2 regions of the Marinobacter sp. THAF197a genome follow, and region 1 is predicted to be linked to the other one. Evidence: riboswitches for the same ligand, from Rfam matches in the RefSeq annotation. Region 1 holds a riboswitch; the other holds the start of a gene.
What was found. Region 1 has a riboswitch for thiamine pyrophosphate ahead of FIV08_RS15850 (sodium:solute symporter family transporter). Riboswitches for the same ligand answer to the same signal wherever they lie in the genome.
Positions count from the first base shown of each region.

Region 2: it holds a riboswitch for thiamine pyrophosphate, as region 1 does, so the genes downstream of both, thiC (phosphomethylpyrimidine synthase ThiC) here and FIV08_RS15850 (sodium:solute symporter family transporter) in region 1, are expected to answer to the same signal.

Region 1 is NZ_CP045324.1:3,398,684-3,409,273, reverse strand. It holds gene FIV08_RS15870 (GlcG/HbpS family heme-binding protein) at 1-83, shown strand, start outside; gene uraH (hydroxyisourate hydrolase) at 106-516, shown strand; gene FIV08_RS15860 (NADPH-dependent FMN reductase) at 711-1,274, shown strand; gene FIV08_RS15855 (aromatic amino acid transporter) at 1,392-2,624, shown strand; TPP riboswitch at 2,728-2,838, shown strand; gene FIV08_RS15850 (sodium:solute symporter family transporter) at 2,828-4,228, shown strand; gene FIV08_RS15845 (flavin-containing monooxygenase) at 4,225-5,733, opposite strand; gene FIV08_RS15840 (reductase) at 5,756-6,682, opposite strand; gene FIV08_RS15835 (SDR family NAD(P)-dependent oxidoreductase) at 6,722-7,552, opposite strand; gene FIV08_RS15830 (TetR/AcrR family transcriptional regulator) at 7,719-8,342, shown strand; tRNA gene FIV08_RS15825 (tRNA-Phe) at 8,410-8,485, opposite strand; gene FIV08_RS15820 (oxidative damage protection protein) at 8,604-8,876, opposite strand; gene mutY (A/G-specific adenine glycosylase) at 8,960-10,024, opposite strand; gene FIV08_RS15810 (AsmA family protein) at 10,021-10,590, opposite strand, start outside.
Region 2 is NZ_CP045324.1:663,364-673,953, forward strand. It holds gene FIV08_RS03075 (glycosyltransferase family 4 protein) at 1-1,072, opposite strand, end outside; gene FIV08_RS03080 (mitochondrial fission ELM1 family protein) at 1,069-2,031, opposite strand; gene lpxL (LpxL/LpxP family Kdo(2)-lipid IV(A) lauroyl/palmitoleoyl acyltransferase) at 2,035-2,991, opposite strand; gene waaA (lipid IV(A) 3-deoxy-D-manno-octulosonic acid transferase) at 3,094-4,347, shown strand; gene FIV08_RS03095 (TolC family outer membrane protein) at 4,391-5,752, opposite strand; TPP riboswitch at 5,891-6,004, shown strand; gene thiC (phosphomethylpyrimidine synthase ThiC) at 6,086-7,963, shown strand; gene FIV08_RS03105 (NUDIX domain-containing protein) at 8,422-9,042, shown strand; gene FIV08_RS03110 (DUF1249 domain-containing protein) at 9,039-9,524, shown strand; gene cpdA (3',5'-cyclic-AMP phosphodiesterase) at 9,739-10,545, shown strand.

The sequences.
Region 1 (10,590 bases):
GAGCTATCGGCGTAGCCGGTGCCGGTGGTTCTGCCATTGATGAAGGCTGCGCTGTTGCAGCTATCCAAACCCTGAAAAACTGAATGCATTCGAGGAGTAAACAGTATGTTTTCTATGAAATCTGTTGTTGCGGGTATGTTGATTGCCGGTACTTCCAGCATGGCGTTTGCGGCGGGTAACCCGTTGAGCGTGCACGTTCTGAATATCGAAAACGGCCTGCCGTCACCGGATGTGACTGTCACCCTGGAGCGCAAAGAGAGCGGCCAGTGGGTTGAGTTGAATCAGGCGGTAACCAACGAACAAGGCCGTATTGGAGAGTTGTATCCGGATGGAGAACGCCTGGTTGAGGGAACCTACCGAGTGGTGTTTGCAACAGGTGACTGGTTTGCAAAACAGAACACCAGCACCTTCTTCCCGGAAATCCCAGTGGTCTTCACCATGGATGCCGCGTTGGATCACTACCATGTGCCGCTGCTGCTGAGCCCTTATGGATTCTCAACCTATCGTGGTAATTGATCATGTGATTGGCGATGTGCTGGTGGGTATTAAGTCCGTGAGTCAGTAAAACTGAATGAATGCGACAAAAGCTTCTGTTACCCACAGTGGGCATCTGGCGCTAGACTGATGGCTATCTCAACGAATGCAGTCCGGGCAGGTATCTTGCCTGGACTGCATTGGCGGTCTGTCAATTAAGCAAAAGGAATCCTGCTATGCCTCTCAAGCTACAAACCATCATCTGCAGCACCCGCCCCGGCCGTGTTGGCCCATCCATCGCCGAATGGTTTAACGGTTTTGCCAACGAGCAGGGCAGCTTTGCCAGCGAGCTGGTAGACCTGGCGGAGTTTAACCTGCCGGTTTATGACGAACCTAACCATCCCCGGCAGCAACAGTACCAGCATGACCACACCAAGGCCTGGTCTGAGAGCGTCGCCAAGGCAGATGCCTACGTGTTTGTGATTCCCGAATACAACTTCTGCCCGCCGCCGTCGTTCATGAATGCGATTAACTACGTTTACAACGAGTGGAATTACAAGCCTTGTGCCTTTGTCAGTTACGGCGGTGTCTCCGGCGGCCTCCGTTCTGCGCAAATGGCCAAGCAACTGGTCACCACGGTGAAGATGATGCCGATGGTTGAGAGCGTGATGGTGCAGATGCCCTGGGAGTTGCTGGATGACAATCGCAAATTCCAGCCGACCCAGCACCATACCGGTTCAGCGTCTCCCATGCTGACGGAACTGGCCAAGTGGGCCGCTGCACTGAAGACCTTGCGCTAATTCTCCGGCTGGAAAACCCCGGCGAAAACCCTGCCAAGGCCCTCTGCCATCCCGATGGTATGGCCTTCCTGGCCTGGCCGATAAATTCGTTAAAGCTGTAGTAACTGGGCTTCAAATATGGAAGAAAGCGTCGCCTCCGCGCGCACGCCCTCCGCGATTGGAGGCGCCTGTATTATCGCCAGCGTTTGTGTTGGGGCTGGCATGCTTGGCTTGCCCAGCTCCGGAGCCGGCGCCTGGACTTTGTGGTCCAGCTTTGCATTGCTGCTCACCATGGTGGTGATGACGCTATCCGGCTGGATGCTGCTGGAGGCGCTGAAACACCATGACCTGAGGGCGTCGTTCAATACCGTCACCAAAGCCATGCTTGGGCCGCGAGTGAATGTTTTCAGTAACCTGATGGTCTACTTTGTTGGCGGTATTCTGCTTTATGCCTACATCACATCATCCGGGCTGATTATTCAGGGTGTGACCGGGCTCAGCAGCAAGCTGGCCTCGGTTGCCTTTGTTGCGGTGTTTTCTCTGGTGGTCTGGCATTCAACCCGGGCGGTGGATCGGCTGTCGGTGGTGCTGGTTACCTTTATGTTGCTGAGCTTTGTGCTGGGGGTATCCGGCCTTGCCGCCCGAATTGATTTCAGTGTTCTGTACGATACTGCTAGCCAGCAGGGCCACTATGCGCCCTATGCTCTGGCTTTGTTGCCGGTGGCGCTGACGTCTTTTGGCTACCACCATTCCGTTGCTTCGATGCGGGCCTATTATGGCGAGGAGAGAAAGGCGCAGAAGGCGATTCTCGGTGGCACTTCGATTGCGCTGGCATTTTATCTCGCCTGGTTGGTAAGCATTTTCGGCAATCTGCCCCGCGCGGATTTCGGGCCGGTCGTTGCCCAGGGTGGTAACGTGGATGCTCTGTTGGCGGCCCTTGGGTCTGCCATCGATTCGGAGCGGGTGGCGAACACCATCAGCGCATTTTCTGCAGCGGCAATACTCTCATCCTTTGTCGGTGTCGGGCTGGGAACCTTCGATTTCATGGCTGACTTGTTCGGTTTCACGAACGACCGAAAGGGCCGCACCAAAACCTGGGCAATCACCTTTATGCCACCGCTAGTACTGTCACTGCTGTTCCCTTTCGGCTTCGTGCTCGCTATCGGCTATGCCGGTGCTGCAGCGGCTGTGTGGGCTTGTATCATTCCCGCGCTTCTGGCCCGTAAATCACGAACGTTGGCAGGTGGGGATGTTGGCTTCAGGGCGCCGGGTGGGCAGGCAGCTATCGCACTGGTGCTGGTTTTCGGTGTGGTGACAGTATTGTTCCACTTCATGGGACTGGCCGGGTGGTTGCCGGTACTGGCGTACTGAATCAGTCAGGCTGTCCCCGTGACCGTTGTAAGCGAGTAGTATCGGTTTTACACTCGTGCCTGCCAACTGTTGATAATCCAACAGTTGGCTTAACATTTCATTTACTCGTCGCCAGGGGAGTCCCACCGCCGATGCGGGGGCTGAGAGGGCCAAGCGCCGACCCTGGAACCTGATCCGGTTAATACCGGCGGAGGAAGTGCGACTTGTTCTATCTAACGGTTGCCGTGCTCAGCGCGGCGCTCCTCGGGTTTGCTGTTCTTGGCCTGCGGGCACGGCGGGCGGATGGTCTGCTGGATGACTATGTTACCGCCCGAAATTCTCAGAGTGCACAGGCCATCGGGCTGTCGTTCCTTGCTTCCGGCATGGGGGCGTGGATTCTTTTTGCGCCACCGGAAATTGGCGCGTTTGTAGGGCCTGTGGCGCTGGCGGGTTATGCGGTTGGCTCTGCGTTACCGTTTCTGGTGCTGGGGTTCTATGGTCCTGCCATCCGTAAGCGGTTACCGGCAGGCCGGAGTATCGGCGAGTTCGCCGAGGCTTGCTATGGCGCCGGGGTAAGACGCTGGGTGTCGTTGGTGTCGGTAGCCTACATGGCGTGTTTCCTGGCGGCCGAACTCACCGCTATCGGCGCCATTGCCGCGCTGCTTTCCGATGTGCCGCCCGCTTTGGTGATTCTCGGTGTGGCGCTGGTCACACTGATTTATACCTCTGTCGGCGGCTTGAGGGCGAGCCTGGCTACGGACCGTTGGCAGGCCTGGTTGTTGTTGGCCCTGTTGCTGCTTGTGGGTGGCGTGGCCTGGTACTGGCTGCCTTCCATGCCAACGGAGGCGGTCATGCCTTCGGTGCCGGTTGGCAGTGCGATTTCTGTCGCGCTCACTCTGGTGATTGCGGTGACCGCCGCGAACCTGTTTCATCAAGGGTATTGGCAGCGGGTGTGGGCTGCTGAAACGGACCGTGCCCTTGGGCGCGGCGCGGGGTTGGGCGGCGTCAGCACCTTCCTGGTGGTCATGGCCATTGGCGGCCTGGGGATGCTGGCGGCCATGCATGGGTTACCGCTGGGCGAGCCTCCCATTCCATTCTTCGCATTACTCTCCGCCGCACCGGCCTGGCTTGCTTTGCCGGCGTTGGTTCTGGCCGTGACGCTGGTGGCATCCAGTGTCGATACCTTGCAGAACGCCATTGCTTCCATGGCGGTGGCCAGTTCGGGAAGGCGCGGCCTGTCCGTGCGCGCCGCCCGCTGGGCAACGGTGATACTGATGGTGCCGGTGGTGTGGGTGGCCCTTCAGGGCTTCTCAGTGCTGCGGCTGTTCCTGATCGCAGACTTGCTCTGTGCGGCGATTGTGGTGCCGGTCTTGCTGGGATTGTGGCGCCGTATGTCGCCGCTGGCTGCGGTGGCCGGTGGCGTAGCAGGGTTGCTCGGTGCCGTGCTTCCCGGCTGGGTGAGCCAGGGGAGCTTCACCGCCGGTGCACTGGCGGCGAGTTTTCCGGACAGCATTCCAACGCTGGCGCCGTTCCTTGGCGCCTTGCTGGCATCAAGCCTGGTCAGTTTGCTGATTGCGTGGTTGTATCCGGGTGCCGGGGTTCAGGAGGCTGTCGGGCGGCCTTAAACGGTCTCGCTCGCGGCCTCTTCTGCCAGCAGGCGATAATCCTTCAGTTCCAGATCGGCCATCTGCTTCGCGTATTGTGTTGCGAAGCCGGGGTACATCGTCGCGTTGAATCCATCCTCGGTGAGGTACCAACTCTGGCATCCGGAATTCCAGTTGGTTTTGGCCAGCCGGCTCTGGATGCTTCGGTTGTGGTCGTCCTGCGCCGATTGCCGAACATCCAGGGCTTTGAGCTTGAGGCTCTTGATGGTGCGAATGCTCCGGACGATGTAATCCATCTGGGATTCCATATAGACCAGTGCAGAGTTATGGCCTGGTCCGGAGTTTGGCCCAAAGGTAAAAAACAGATTGGGGTAGCCCGACACGTTGATGCTCTTGTACGCCTGGGCGCCTCGGTTCCATTCTTCATTCAGTGACCGTCCGTCGATGCCGGTAATCGGGAACGGTGTACCTGCGTTACTCACCTCGAAGCCGGTGGCAAACACAATGCAGTCGAACTGGTGTTCGATGCCCTCCACGGTGCGGATGCCGTGTTGGCTTATCCGGTCTATCGGCCAGGTAATCAACTTGGTGTTCGGTTTCTGCAGGGCCGGGTAGTAGTCGTTGGAAACCAGAATGCGCTTGCAGCCCAGGCGATAGTCCGGGGTCAGTTGCCGGCGTAGCCAGCGATCTGGCACCTGTTTGCGCAAGTGCCACCGCCCGAGGCGTTCGGCAAAACGGGTCAGCGGCGAGTTCCAGATGACCGCCAAGGCCATGGACTCATGGGCCAGATAGAGTGCCTTGCGGACGGCGGTCTGACTCACGGGCGCTTTGCGGAACAGCGTCTTGTTCCAGTCCGGTGTGGTGAAGTCCGGCCGTGGCATGATCCACGGCGGAGTGCGCTGAAATACCGTCAGCTTGCCGGCGCATTTGGCCAGCTCCGGTACGATCTGTATGGCGCTGGCACCCGTGCCGATCACCGCGATGCGCTTTCCCTTCAGGTCGTAATCGTGATCCCAGGCGGCGCTGTGTATCTTCTTGCCCTCAAACTCGTCCAGGCCGGCGATACCGGGCCAACCGGGGTTGGAAAGCGGCCCCTGGGCCATCACTGCGGTGCGCCCTGAAAACACATCGCCATCCGTGGTCGTTGCCTGCCAGAGGCCCTTGTCCTGGTCCCAGGCCAGGTTGCTGACATTCTGGTTGAACCGGATGTATTGCCGAAGGTTGAAGTGATTCACCAGATGATGAATGTATTCCAGAATCTCCTGGCTTCCTGAAAAACTACGGGACCAGTTCGGGTTCTGGGCGAACGAGAAAGAATAGAGATTGGAGGGAATATCACAGGCAGCTCCCGGATACTGATTGTCTCGCCAGGTGCCTCCAACATCGTCTGATCGCTCCAGAATGGTGATGTTGCGAATGCCCTGCTGTTGCAGGCGAATGGCGGTGCCCAGGCCGGCAAAGCCGGCCCCAATGATCAATGCGTCGGCAGGCGACTGCTGTTGAGGAAGCGCTTGGTTGTTCTTCATCAGGTAATCTCGTAAACGGTGGTCAGGCGGTCGGGTGGTAGGTAATCTCTTTGACCCAGCTGGGTACGGCCGGAAACGCCTTTCTTGGGATGACGTCGGCCACCTTCACCAGGGCATCAATGGGCGCGTGGTAGAAGCGTTTTTTTCGGTCGACCACGAACCTGCCGTGGTGCTTGATGATCTGGAACCAGGGGTTCCTTCGGCCGTCCCCGGTGCGCCCTCCGATCTTCTCGAACTTGCGCATGGCTTCGTACAGCTTTTCCTCAGGCAAGCCCATTTCGACAATGTTGTCCCGCATCTTGTTAAGCAGCGGAAAATAAGAGGCAATGCCCAAGATCAGCCTCGGGTCCATCAGCTGCGCGGTCATCCGTATAAGCTCGATATAGGTTTTGCCATGGCCCTGCATTTCCATCACGGTGAAACCCACGCCAAGGTGGCGGGCCTCATCGCCATTAATCAGTTCGAAGGCTTGATGGCACACCGGGTCGTCTACCGTATCGAGGAGGAACTTGCACAGTGCGCCGTCGAGCGCAATTTCCAGCATGGGTACCACGGTGCCCAGCACATAGACCGGCTGATCATCGGCAAACCTGTCCAGCCACTCAATGACTAGCCTCAGGTTATTGTTTGGCTCCGGCAATTCGCCATCTTCCAGCATGCCCCAGCGTTTCATTAAGGCCATTTCGGCGTTGGCGTGGCGCTGTTCTTCGGCGTGGAAATAGGTGTAAATCTGGCGCAGGGTGTCGTCGGGCGCTTTCTTGGCCATGGCGGCAAAGGCCCTGGCACCCACGTGCTCGATCCACATAAGGTCTGCCATGAAAGCCTTCAGTTTTGGCCACTGTTCAGGGGTAATCAGCTCAGCGCCCGGAGCATCCCAGTCGACATCCGACAGGCTCCACTGAGTGTTTTTGATCTTTTCCAGCATGTTATCGAGATCAATCTTTGCCATGTCAGTCTCCTGGCTTGTGGGGAGGGTTAAGGCCTGTCATCAGACGAACTTGGACGTCATCCGGCGATTAATAAGCCCCGTGATCGCGGCATAGGAATTCGGCAGCAGACGTTTGATTCGCCAGATCATGCGGGCATCGACCTGTGGCATGACGTACAGCTGTTTGTTATCCAGGCCATCCAGAGCCATGCGAGCAACCTTGTCGGCGGACATGCCGATGCGGTCCATCAGCCGGTTAAACAGGTCATTGGATTCGCCCTGTATGCGGCCGTTGGCCGAGATGTTGGTTTTCACGAGGGTAGGGCACAGTGCGGTGACGCTGACGCCGGTGCCGGAGAGTTCCGCCGCCAGGGTTTCTGATATCGCCAGCGCGGCCGCTTTGGTGGCGTTATATGGCCCCATAAGCGGCGCTGCGGAGAAGCTGGCGGTTGAGGCCACATTGATAATGCCGGCCTGCTCCTGCAGGCGCAGCCGGGGCGCGAATACATGGCAGCCATAGACCACGCCCCACAGGTTGATGTTGACCGTCCACTCCCAGTCTTCGATAGACGTTTCGCCAATGGTTTTACCGCCCACGCCAACGCCCGCGTTGTTAATCACCAGGTTGACCGGTTCCGGCAGCAACTCGTCGGCTTTATCAGCCAGCGCCTGCACCTGTTCCAGCTTGCTGACATCACAGGCGACCGCCCATGCCTGGCCACCGAGGCGGCGGACTTCGCTGGCGGTTTGTTCCGCGGCGTCCAGGTTGATGTCAGAGCACACCACAAGGCCCCCGCGCCGGGCGAGCTCCAGTGCCAGCGCTTTGCCGATGCCGCTGCCAGCGCCAGTGATGACTGCACGGGCATTTTTAGTCAGAGAATTTTTGAACATGAAGATTTCCGCAGTTTTGATGTAAGTGTGACGCTGCCAGGGCTTGTGCCGCCTGAAAGGGACAAAACCAGTGCCGAATAGGCCTGAAAGCCTTGCCCTGCTTGTGTTTGCGCCCAGCTGACTGCAGATTAGAGCGAACGCTTGTTCGGATTCAATTCGGAAAATTATGCCCAGGAAACCAAAACAGGATCGCTCGCGCGCCACGGTGGACGCGATCGTAGAAGCCGGGTTTATTGCCCTGAGCCAGCGCGGGCCGGCTGACACAACAACACGACACATCGCTGAGATAGCAGGCGTAGGGGTAGGTTCGCTTTATGAATACTTCGAGAACAAACAGGCCATCTTCAACGCCATGAGCCAACGCTTCATCTCCGACACAGCGGCGATGATCAAGCCCTTAACGCCAACCCTGGTACAGATGCCCATTGATGAGGCCATTCGCACATTGCTGAACCAGTTCCGGAGTTTTCTTGAGCAGGACGATGGCCGGTACCTCAAGTGTGTGCGATACGCCATGGCGGTGGACTTTGAGCTCCACCTGGATCCGCTCTACAAGGTGCTCAATAACGTCATCATGCGCTACTTGATGGAGCACCCGGAAACCCTTCGGGTTAGCCGCATTCCAGCGATCACCTACATTGGAATTAATGGCGGCATATTCGCCGTTATCCGTCATTTGTCTGACCCGGACCCGATGGTCAGTTTCGATGAAATGGCGGACGGGCTGGCGAGTATGATTGGCCATTACATAGCGGCGGAGTTGTCGTTCTTGCGGGATGCGGTGAAGTAGTCGGGAAGAAACGGAGAGGGCATAAACAACAAAACCCGCACAAGGCGGGTTTTGTCAGAATTCTTAATGGTGCCCGGAGGCGGAATCGAACCACCGACACGAGGATTTTCAATCCTCTGCTCTACCAACTGAGCTATCCGGGCGTGTTGAGCTATGTGCTGCAACGGGGCGCTATTAAACCGGTTTAGGGTTGGGTAGTCAAGGCCGCCCGGCAAAAATTTTCAGAATCTTTTCCGGTTGTTCAGGCCTTGATCAGTTTGGCTATTTTTCCGGTGGAACGTAGCCTTCAGCCTTGTCGAACGGCTCGTTGTTGAAGAAGCGTTCCATCTGGGCCTGAAGGTATTTCCGGTTGTTCGGATCCATCATGCTCAGGTGCTTTTCATTGATCAGCATGGTCTGCTGGTTCTGCCATTCTTCCCACGCCTGCTTGGAGACGTTGTCATAGATCTCCTGGCCTTTGGGGCCGGGCATGGGGGGCATGGCCAGGCCTTCCATTTCTTTCTGGTATTTGCGGCAGAATACGGTGCGGCTCATGGCGGCTCCTGTGTTGATGTTCAGTTTGGCGAATGATAACAGATCAATTCCGGGTGTGACTTGAGCATCGGCAATTGCTGGGGTCAGAGCAGGGCCGCTTGCTCCGGTTCTGTCAGCAGGGTGCGAATGGGGGCAGGTAAGCCCAGAGACAATGCTTCATCGCGATGTAGCCAGCGATGCCTGTCAGAATCGGCAATGCCGGACACGTCTATGACTGGCAGTCGCGCGGGTTGGATGTGCAGGTGGTAATGGCTGAACGTGTGCCGAAAGCCGCTGATCAGGTCCGGGTCCTGGCAGGTGATACCCAGTTCTTTCTCACAGGCGTCCTGCAGTTCTTCCGAGCCGTAGGCCGGGTCCAGCTCCGGCAGGCTCCACAGGCCGCCCCAGATGCCGCTGGGTGGCCGGCGCTCCAGCAGGATGCGGCCTTCGCCGTCTTCCAGGATCAGCATCCAGGTGGTTTTTTCCGGTTTGGCTTTTTTCGGCTTTGAGCCTGGGTAAAGCTTCACCTCGTTGCGTGCCTTGGCTGCACAGCCATCGCTGATGGGGCAGGTGTCGCAGGCGGGTTTGCTGCGGGTGCACACCATGGCGCCCAGGTCCATGATGGCCTGGGTGTAGTCCCGGGCGCGATCTTGGGGCGTATGCGTTTCGGCGTGTTCCCAGAGTGTGTTGAGCACCTGGGTTTGCCCCGGCCACCCGGGTATGGCGTGATAGCGGGCGAGAACCCGTTTTACGTTGCCGTCCAGAATGGTGGCCCGTTTTCCGAAGGCCTGTGCAATGATGGCGGCGGCGGTTGAACGGCCAATGCCGGTGAGGGATTCGAGTTGCTCCTGGTCGCAGGGGAACTCGCCCCCGAATTCCTCAACCACCTGTTTGGCGGCTTTGTGCAGATTGCGCGCGCGGGCATAGTAGCCCAAGCCAGACCAGTGGCTGAGCACATCGTCTTCCGGTGCTGCGGCCAGGGCGTGCACATCTGGAAAACTCGCCATGAAAGCTTCGAAGTAGGGAATCACCGTGGTGACCTGGGTCTGCTGAAGCATGATCTCAGAGACCCACACCCGGTATGCGTTGCGGTTATGGTGCCACGGCAGGTTGTGCCTGCCGTGTTGGTCGTACCACGCCAGTAGCTGGTCGGCGAACCGGTCACTCATCGGTTGAACAGCCCCCGAACGGCATCCCGCACACGCTCGCCATCTTCGCCCAGGCGCTTGTCGATTTCCTCGCGAGCCTTCTCCTCGGCCCGCTGCTTGGCGCGATCTGTCTCTTCCCGAACCTTTGCTCGGGCCGCATTGGCGGCAATGTCTTTCAGGGTGTCCCGGAAGCGTGAGCCATCAAAGGAGCACAGGCCTGCGGGGTTCTCAACAAAATTGCCGCGGCATTCCACCGGAATCACCACGTTCTGTACGTATTCGGTTACCCGGCAGGCATTGTCACGGTGAATCTCGCCCACGATTCTGAGTCCCAGTTCGTAATCCAGTTGGCTCTGCTCCATGTCTACCGTGCCGTCGCCTTCCAGGCGCATACCGGCGAGTGCGGCAACCAGGTCGGTGTTGTTCAGAGTGTTGCCATCAATTTTCAGGGTGCCGCGCATATCGTTGAAGGGTGTGTGGGTGCCCCAGTCGGTGGTGCCCAGAGTTTCCTGGTTGGCCAACGCAATGCCCTGGCAGGCCATACGGGTCAGGTTCATATTGCGCAGCATGCCCTCGGCCAGGTTGAA
Region 2 (10,590 bases), 1.5 Mb from region 1:
GAAGCGTCGCCTCCGTCTGCGCCCTCAACAAAAACCGCTCTGGCAACTCAATCTCCGGCCGGGGTTTATCCAGCAGCCCCAACACCGCACTGGCAAACGCCCCGGTATCATCCGGCGTCACCAGTCCGTCCCGAAAGCATGCCTGCAGCGTTTCCGCCGCACCGCCCCGGTTGTAGGCCACCACTGGCGTGCCGGACGCCAGGGCTTCGGTTACTGTCCGCCCAAAGGGTTCTGGCTTGGTGGACATGTGGCAAACCACATCGGCGAACAGATACAGGTTGGTCATGTCGTTGCGCTGGCCAAGGAATGTGACTTTATCGGTCAGGCCCAGCCGGCTGCGCTCTTTTTCAAGCTCCTGCAGGAATCGTTCTTTTCCCGGTTCGGCCCCGCCTACGATGATGCCGTGACAATCCGGCCGCTGGCGGACAATGCGGGCCATGGCTTCAAGGTAGTCCAGCTGGCCTTTCCAGCGGGAGATGCGGCCGGGCATCATAATGATTTTCTTGCCGGCCAGTTGGGGGAAGCGGGACAGGAGAATGTCCAGCCACTGATCATTTATGGCGCGGTTGCGGAAGGCGTCGATGTCGACGCCGCGCTGGATCACCGTCAGCTTGTGTTCCGCTACCTCGAAATTCTTCAACACGTAATCCCGCACGCAATTGGAGACGGCAATGATCTGGTCCGCCCTTGTCATGATGGCGCTGTAGGGATTGACGGAATACATACCGTGAAAGGTCGAGACAACGGCGGGCTGGTGGTCGGCAGGCAGAGTCTTCAGGGCCAGGTGGATAATCCAGGCGGGCATTCGGGAGCGGACATGAACAATGTCAGGCTGCAGCTCCTGTAACAGCTTGCGCATGGGCAGGATCTGCCCGAAAGACGCTGGCGTTTTCCGGTGGATGGGCATGTGGATATGGATTGACCCCTGGCCACGAACCTGTTCCGCCATCGGGCCGCCGTTGGAAACTACATAGGATTGATGACCACGCTTGACCAGTTCTGCGGCGAACTCCACGGTGCCTCGCTCCACGCCGCCACTGTAGAGTGCCGGAAGAGCCTGGAGAATCTTCATTGTCTGGCCTCCTTTCCTGATTTTTGAAAAGCAGCCAAATAGTTACCCGCCACCCATCGGGCGGCCCGGTCGGCTTCCCAGAGGCGTTCATGCCTTTCTGCCTGTTCGGCCATCACGCTGGCATGGTCTGCCCAGTGGGCAATCAGCCCCCGCTCTGTCAGGCGTTTTACTCCGTTCGCCACGCGGCTGTTGGCACGCGCATTCAGGTTCAGCAGGCCGGTGGGCACGCCGGAAGTGGCGGCTTCGCACACCATGGAAATGCTGTCCGGCGTTACCCAGACCGCGCGGGAAGCAGCGAGCTGGTGGCTGAGCCAGTCGTCGTGGGTACGGGTGTGATGCACTACGGAGATTTTCGGGCTCTGCAATTCGGCCAGTCGCTCGCTGGTCGTTTCCGGCGTGCGGCGGGAATCGGTGATGGTCCAGCGCCACTGAGGGTAGCGGGCTATCAGGTCGCTTACCTGGCTCAGAATGGCATCGTCGTCCCAATCGAAATGTTCCGAGCGCCCACCCACCAGGATCAGGGCTTCCGGTTTGCTGGTTAGCCGGGCGAGGGGTGTGATGGTGTTGATCACGCCTTCGGTGTGCAGGATGTTGTTAGCAGGCTTTACCTCGTCATGGGCCGGGATAATCGCGCCATCTACCCAGCCCAGTGGGAAGGCCGGTTTCATCAGTACGAGGGTTTTGGCCTTGCCCAGGCGCCGAAGTGCCAGTAATAAACGGTGAGTGCCGGTGCCTGCGGCGACCATCAGGTCTGGTTTGGGCAGTGCCGTATCCATGGCAGGGGCCACACCCAGAAGGGCTCGCCAAAGAGGTACCGGGTATTCTTCGGCACTGACCCAGTAGAGCGCCGCGCCAGTCAGCACCCGCAGGCGATTGCCCAGCCCCTTGAGTTGGTTTTTGTGGCCGGGCTTGTTGTCAGTTAACAGCCAGACAACCGGTGCTTGTGAGTGATTGCTCACGGATTATTCCTTGCGCTTGCGCCCGTAAAAGCCAGGGTCTTCTCGGTCGGGGCGGGTTTTAAAGCGCCGGTGCATCCACAGGTATTGGTCCGGCGCTTTGCGAATTTCTTGCTCAATAACGGCGTTGGTCCGGGTTGCGTCGTCCAGGTCGTCACCGCTTGGGAAGTTCTCAAGGGCGGGGTGGAAATAGATGTCATAGCCGGGCTTGTCATCGCGGCGAAAATGGCTGAAGGGCACGACTTTGCAGCCGCTGCGTTCAGCAATTCGCGAAGTGGCTGTGATGGTACCGGTGGGAATGCCGAAGAACGGGGCAAACACGATGTCCTTGCGGCCGTAGTCCTGATCTGTCGCGTACCACACGGCGCGATTTTTCTTGAGGCTACGGAACAGGCCGCGCAGGTCGCGGGCACCTAGTACTGTGCCATAGCGCCGGCCCCGGGCCCTGGTCATCACGGCATTCATCAAAGGGTTGTTGTGATCACGCTGCATGACGTCGGCTTCTATGTATTCGGTGACCAGGCTGCCACCCAGGTCGAGCGTGCTGTAATGGCCGCCCAATAGCAGCACGCCCTTGCCGGCTTCCAGCGCTTTCTCGAAATGTTCGATACCGTGAATGCGGGTCATGCCGGTCAGCTTGGCCGGGTTCCGGAACCAGGCAATGCCGAGCTCCATCAATCCGATACCATTGGCGATAAATGCGTTGCGCACCAGGGCGGTCTGTTGCTGTTCGTTCAGCTCCGGGAAGCACAGCCGGATGTTGACCTCGGTAATGTGTCGCCGGCTTTTCGCCAGTTTCCAGGCGAGCAATCCCACCATCTTGCCCAGCCACCATTGAAACCGGATGGGCAGTTGGGCAACCAGCCACATCACGCCAATACCCAGCCAGGTTGGCCACCAGCGAGGATGACGGTAAGCTGAATAGTCGGTATTCCTTGGAAGTTTGCGGTACTTCTTTTTCAAAATCGTGAATCCTGCATCGACAAACGTTTAACCCGGGGGCAAGATGCAACCCCTCGACATTTTTCGCCCTATGATAACGCACTGTTTTGCCGGGAGTCCTGCGTGTTCCAGTTTATCTATTCCCTGCTGATTCGCCTGGCGCTGCCGTTTATTCTCATCCGGCTTTGGTGGCAGGGCCGCAAGGCGCCGGCGCTCAGGCAGGACTGGCAGCATCGCCTGGGCCGTGTGCCTTCCATACCCGGGCCCGTCATCTGGGTGCATGCGGTCTCCGTGGGCGAGACCATCGCCGCCGGCCCCATGGTGCGTCGACTGCTGGCGCGCAATCTCGGTGCCACCATTCTGATGACCGCCATGACCGACACCGGCCTTACCCAGGCCCGGAAAATGTTCGGTAACAGGGTAACCTATGCCTACGCGCCATACGACACACCGGGTGCCATCCGTCGATTTCTGAGGCGGGTCAATCCCCGCATTCTGGTCATCATGGAAACCGAGATCTGGCCCAATATGATCAGCCAGTGCCGCCGCAAAAACGTGCCGGTGTTTCTGATCAACGCCCGGCTGTCGGAGCGCTCGGCCCGGGGCTACGAGCGGGTCAGGGGGCTGGCGGCGCCGATCATGAAAAGTATCACCTGGGTGGCTGCCCAGGCAGAACCTGATGCAGAACGCTTTCGTCGAATTGGGGTTGCGGCAAGCCACGTCGAGGTGACGGGCAGTGTGAAGTTCGATGTCGACATCCCGGAGGATGTCCGGCTTGCCTCTGAAAGTTTTCGTACCACACTTGGCCCACGTCCGGTCTGGATCGCCGGCAGCACACACTGTGGCGAGGATGAACAGCTGCTTCAGGCTCACCGATTGGTGCTTGCGGGACACCCTGATGCCCTGTTGATTATTGTGCCGCGCCACCCGGAACGCTTTGACGCCGTGGCGGTCATGGCACAGGAGTTGGGCTTTCAGGTTGCACGGCGATCTCAGGGGCAGAGTGCCTCGGGCGCGCAGGTTTATCTGGCCGATACCATGGGGGAGCTGATGATGCTCTACGGAGCCAGCGACCTTGCCTTTGTGGGTGGTTCACTGATCGAACGGGGCGGTCACAATCCGCTAGAGCCGGCAGCCTGGGGTATCCCTGTGTTTTCCGGGCCTCATGTGTTCAATTTCGAGACCATCTACGAACGGTTGTTGGCAGACCAGGGGGTGCAGTTGGTTCAGGGGGCAGACGACCTGGCTCGGGCGATCAATCTATTGTTTGCCAACCCGGTGGAACGCAAAGCCTATGGAGAGCGGGCGCTGGCGGTGGTTAACAAAAACCGGGGCGCATTAGACCGGGTGGTTGAGGGGATTATAGAAAGGCTGTGATTCCGGGGCAGTCGCCACCGGAATCACACGGACGACGGCGCCATTACTGCGTGGGGTCGTCCAGGGTCAGATCTTCTTCTGCCAGAGCTTCGATGCCCCTGGCGTTGGCGCTGAGCCAGTTGTTCAGTTCAATCAGGTCTTGCGGGCTCAGAGTGCCTGCCGCCTGTTTCAGCTGTAACGTGTTGATCACGTAATCGTAACGGGCATTGGCATAATCCCGAAGGGCCACGTAATACGCCCGCTCGGCATCCAGCACTTCCACAATGTTCCGGGTTCCCACATCGTAACCGGCACGGGTCGCGTCCAGCGCACTGCGGCGGGAGATGATGGTCTGCTCCAGAGCCGAGGCGGTTTCAACGTTATTGTTTACGGTCAGGTACAGGCTGCGTGTATTTACCCGAACATCCCGGCGCGTTGTGTTCAGGTCTTCCTGAGCGGCGGTAACCAGCGAGCGCTGCTGGCGCACGCCGGCTTGTGTGCCACCGCCCATGTAGAGTGGAACATTCAGCTCAAGGCCAATCACGCCTTGTGTGCCTTCCTGCTGAGTATTCTTGGCTCCATCCAGTTCAGACTTGCCATAAGATGCAAACAGGTCAAGCGTGGGGAGGTGGCCAGATTTCGCAACCTTCAGGTTGGCTTCATTGGCATTCAGCTGATACAGCGCAGACTGGATAACCCAGTTCTGCTCGAGCGCGGTGTTTTCCCAGGCGGAAGGGTCCATCGGCTCCGGTCGGCCAAGCGGGAAGTTCTCGCGCAGGTTTTCCAGATCCTCTGCATATTCGCCAGTCAAACGCGCCAGTTGTTCACGGGCAACGTTGAGCTGGTTTTCAGCGGCGATGCGCTGACTTTTACTGTCATCGTAACTGGCGCGGGCCTCATAGACCTCGGTGATGGCAATCAGGCCGACATCAAAGCGTTCCTGAGCCTGCTCGTATTGCCGCTGAATGGCTGCTTCGGTGGCGCGTGCGGTTGTCACCGTATCCTGGGCACGCAGCACGTTGAAGTAAGCGGTGGCGACGTCCAGTATCAGCTGCTGTTGGGCCAGGTTGTACTGAGCCTGGGCGGCCTCGGTCTGGAACTGACTGGCATCGTAGCGGAACCAGCTGTCGGCACGAAACACCGGTTGGCTCAGCCGAACGCCGTAGTTCAGGGCCTTATAGCTGTCTCCCGGGCCATTCTTGGCGTCGAAATCGGTGTGGTTGGCCTCAGCAAACGCGCCGACTTGCGGCAGAAGTGTGCTCCTGCTGACATCGCTGGCCGCCTGTTGCGCCTGGAATTGTGCCAGCGCGGAGGCAATGCCCGAATCGTATGATAGCGCCTTCTCGTAGGTTTCCATCAAATCCAGAGAAAAGGCAGGCTGGGCTGCGAGCAGGGTGATCAATCCTGGAAGTAGACGTTTCTTCATTGTTTCTCCTGAAAAACTAACTCCGGGAATCTGCCCGGCAATGACCCAAAGGTATTGGTTGACCATTATGGACAATAATCAGTCCGGCCTCTACACTTGCATAGCTCAACCATTTTGTGAGCAAAACAAAATACTTATCGCGTCTTGACGGGGTGCCGAATTGCCAGAACATGGTGATCGGCTGAGATTGCAACGCAGAACCCGCGACCTGATCCGGATAATACCGGCGTAGGAATTAAGACCATATGAACCGCGTCAACATGCCTTTGGTGGCATCTTGTCGTAACTCCGTCATACGCGACCCGACACCATCAGCCTCAACGGGAGCAGATCATGACGGACTTGCCAGCTTACCTCAGCGACTCCGCGAAAGTGGACTCCGCAGCAATCAAACCATTACCAAGCTCACGAAAAATATACGTGCAGGGTAGCCGACCTGATCTGCGTGTGCCTATGCGGGAAATTACTGTGGGAGACACCCCCACGGAAATGGGCGGCGAAAAGAACCCACCGGTCGTTGTGTACGACACTTCCGGGCCTTACACCGACCCTGAGGCCTCCATTGACCTGAGAAAAGGCCTGCCGCCGGTTCGCGCCAACTGGATCGCCGAGAGGGGCGATGTGGAGCAGCTGGACGGTTACACCTCCGAATTCACCCGTCGCCGGATGAAAGACCCGCAGCTCGACCCGTTGCGTTTTATGGATGAGCGTAAACCCCTGCGAGCGAAGCCGGGTAAAAACGTGTCCCAGATGCACTACGCCCGCCAGGGCATCATCACCCCGGAGATGGAATACATCGCCATCCGAGAGAACATGAAATTGCAGGAAGCCCGCGAAAATGGTCTGCTGGCGGACCAGCACCCAGGCCAGTCTTTCGGTGCCAATCTGCCACCAGAGATCACCCCCGAGTTTGTTCGCGACGAAGTGGCCCGGGGCCGGGCGATTATTCCCGCCAACATCAACCACCCGGAAACAGAGCCGATGATCATCGGCCGTAACTTCCTGGTGAAGATCAACGGTAATATCGGCAACTCGGCGGTCACCTCGTCCATCGAAGACGAAGTCGAGAAACTGACCTGGGGTATCCGCTGGGGTTCCGACACGGTGATGGACCTGTCCACCGGCAAGAATATCCACGAAACCCGCGAGTGGATCATCCGCAACTCTCCGGTGCCCATTGGCACCGTGCCGATCTACCAGGCCCTGGAGAAAGTGGGCGGCGTGGCCGAAGACCTGACCTGGGAAATCTTCCGGGACACGTTAATTGAACAGGCAGAGCAGGGGGTGGATTACTTCACCATCCACGCCGGTGTGCGGCTTCATCACGTGCCGCTGACCGCGAAACGTACCACGGGTATCGTGTCTCGCGGTGGCTCCATCATGGCCAAATGGTGCCTGGCTCACCATAAAGAGAGCTTCCTGTACGAGCACTTCGAAGACATCTGCGAAATCATGAAGGCCTACGACGTGTCCTTCAGCCTCGGCGACGGACTGCGCCCCGGTTCTATCGCGGATGCCAACGACGCCGCCCAGTTCGGCGAACTGGAAACCCTGGGCGAGCTCACCAAAATTGCCTGGAAGCACGACGTCCAGTGCATGATCGAAGGCCCCGGCCATGTACCCATGCACCTGATCAAAGAGAACATGGACAAGCAGCTGGAATGCTGCGATGAAGCGCCGTTCTACACCCTTGGCCCACTGACCACGGATATTGCTCCAGGCTACGACCACATCACTTCCGGAATTGGTGCGGCCATGATTGGCTGGTTCGGCTGCGCCATGCTCTGCTACGTTACCCCGAAGGAGCACCTGGGGCTGCCGAACAAGGATGATGTAAAAACCGGCATCATCACCTACAAAATCGCCGCCCACGCGGCCGATCTGGCCAAGGGCCATTCGGGGGCCCAGATCCGCGATAACGCCTTGTCCAAGGCCCGTTTCGAGTTCCGTTGGGAAGACCAGTTCAACCTCGGCCTGGACCCGGACACCGCCCGCGCTTTCCACGACGAGACCCTGCCCAAGGAATCGGCGAAAGTGGCTCACTTCTGCTCCATGTGTGGGCCGAAGTTCTGTTCCATGAAGATCTCGCAGGAAGTGCGGGATTATGCAGCGGAACACGGCATCGATGAGGTATCGGCGATTGATGCCGGGATGCAGGCCAAATCGCGGGAGTTCGTGGAGTCTGGCTCCAAGCTTTACGACAAGGTTTGAGTTGGGTGTTCGTGATCGCCTAGCCTTCTGGCTGGGTGCTTAGAGCCGGGGTGGTGGCCTTGTTCAGAAAACGACTCGAGACGTCCCTGTGCGTCTCGGGCTCCGCCATCCCTGGCTCCGCACGTTTCTGAACAAGGCCACCACCCCGGCTCTTACTGGCCTTTGCAGTAATCGCTTTACTCATACCCTATGCATTCGTTCTGAGCGGATTGCACAATGTTGGACTGGGCGTGTCGGGTAGGGCCTCCAAAAACTGTGCGGAGCCAGGGATGGCGGAGCCCAAGCGCCCCAGGGATGGGCCGAAGGAGCGTGTTTTTGGAGGCCCTACCCGACACGCCCACCTCCCAAGCTCAGCAGGCTGTGGGCAGAACCGTAATCCAAAGCCAGCCGTAAGACACTTGCACCCAAGCAACCCCTAAGGCTATCGTTCCAAGCCGAACACCAAACCGGAAACACGAATGCCGAAACCGTTCCAGTTCAACGCCAGCGACGTCACCGTCGAAAAACGCGAAACCGTCTTTCAGGGCTTCTTCCGCATGGACAAGCTCTGGCTGACCCACCCGCGCTTTGACGGCCGCGACATGCCTACCTTCACTCGTGAGCTGTTCGTCCGCGGCGACGCCACTTGCGTGCTCCCCTACGACCCGGAACGGGACGAAGTGGTGCTGCTGGAACAGTTCCGCCTCGGCGCGCTCGGCCGTAACCAGTCGCCCTGGTTGCTGGAGCTCGTGGCCGGCATGAACGAAGACGGCGAAAGCCCGGAAGACGTGGCCCAACGCGAAGGGCAGGAAGAAGCCGGGCTGAGTTTCAGTCGGCTTGAGAAAATTTGCGATTACCTGGTCTCTCCTGGCGGCACCACCGAAATGATTCACCTCTACTGTGGCCAGGTCAGTACGGCCGAGGCGGGTGGAGTTTTCGGCGTGGAGCATGAACATGAAGACATTCTCAGCCACGTGGTCAGCGCCGAAGAGTGCTTTGCCATGGTCGCCGACGGCCGTATTAACAACGCCGCCGCCATCATTGCGATACAGTGGCTGCAACTGAACCGTGACAGGCTGCGCCGGGAGTGGCGGGCATGACCGAGTGGGTAAAACGGCCTAAGCCGTATGTGCCGGATCTACGTCAGCTGGGTGCGCTGTGTGATGGCAACTACCAGCGCCTGCGCAAACTGCGCCAGTTGGAGGTTGATGGTAGGCCCGTTTGCGAGTTTGAGCTGCACCGGGAAAGCCAGTATTTGGGCCGGGTGCGCATCGAAGTCCTGCAAACCGCAAAGTTCACTGAAACCCTGCTGCTCGAGCAAGTGCACAACAGTGGCCGGTGGCTGAACAACCCTCAAATAACGGTGCGGGTCTACCATGACGCGCTCATGGCTGAGGTGATCAGTTGCTACCGTCAGCGCCAGATTGCGCCGGTAAACGATTACCCGAACCGGTTTATGCATCATCCTGATGAAAAAGTGCAGGTCAACGGGTTCCTGGCTGATTGGCTGGATTACTGCCTGCGGTTTGGGCACCTGCCTATGGAACACGCCGCCTGGTCTGCGGGCGAAGGCTGCGACTGAATTCGTTGTCTCTGTCATAAACGGCGCCACAGTGCCCTGAAAGTCTGACTTGCTCCCGGCTTTGCCTGTGCCATAGTTGTTAAAAACTGCAAAATCTTTGTGGTAGCGGGCCAGAATGTGACCTACCTACCATTTAAAACTGATAAAACGGAACGCAGCCGTCGTACACTTGTCTGAAATATCAAACGGTTGCACTCAAGACAACAGGCCCTGAATGACCATTGCGCATACTGCTCGCCCCCTGAAGGTATTGCAGCTGACCGACCCGCACCTGATGGCGTCGGCAGATGGCGCGTTACTTGGGGTCAATACCCGGGACAGCCTGGCGGCGGTGATTGATGAAGTATTGCGCAACCATGGCCAGCCGGATCTGATCCTCGCGACCGGTGATCTTACTCAGGATGCGTCATCTGAGGCCTATCGGTATTTTGGCGAGCAGTTGAAAGCGTTTAACTGTCCTTCGCTCTGGATTGCCGGCAATCATGACGACTCCGATTTGTTGGCCTCCATCGCAGCGGAGTTTCAGGCCGAGCAAAAACAGGTTGTGCAGGGTGGCTGGCATTTTGTGATGTTGGACTCTTCCGTGCACGGCAAGGTGTTCGGTGAGCTTTCGCCGCCGGAGCTTGCTTTCCTGGACGAGTCACTGTCGCAGCAACCGGAGTTGCCCACCATGGTGTGCCTGCACCATCACCCGGTGGATATTGGCTCTGACTGGATGGAAAAAATCGGCCTGAAGAACCGTGATGCTTTCTGGCAGGTGATCGACAGGCATCCTCAAGTGAAAGTCGTGCTCTGGGGGCATATTCACCAGGATCTCCAACAGCAGCGCAATAGCGTGCAGCTGCTTGCCACGCCTTCCACTTGCATCCAGTTCGCCACTGGCTCCAGTAAATTTGCCGTAGAGCCGCTGGCGCCCGGATACCGTTGGTTTGAGCTTGAGGCTTCCGGGCAGTACTCCACGGAAGTATGCCGCGCCAATGAGTTCAAGTTTGACCTGGACGAGAAGAGTACCGGTTACTGAGCGAACTCTGGTTGCCCTCCAGAATTCCCTCTTCCCGCTGATATC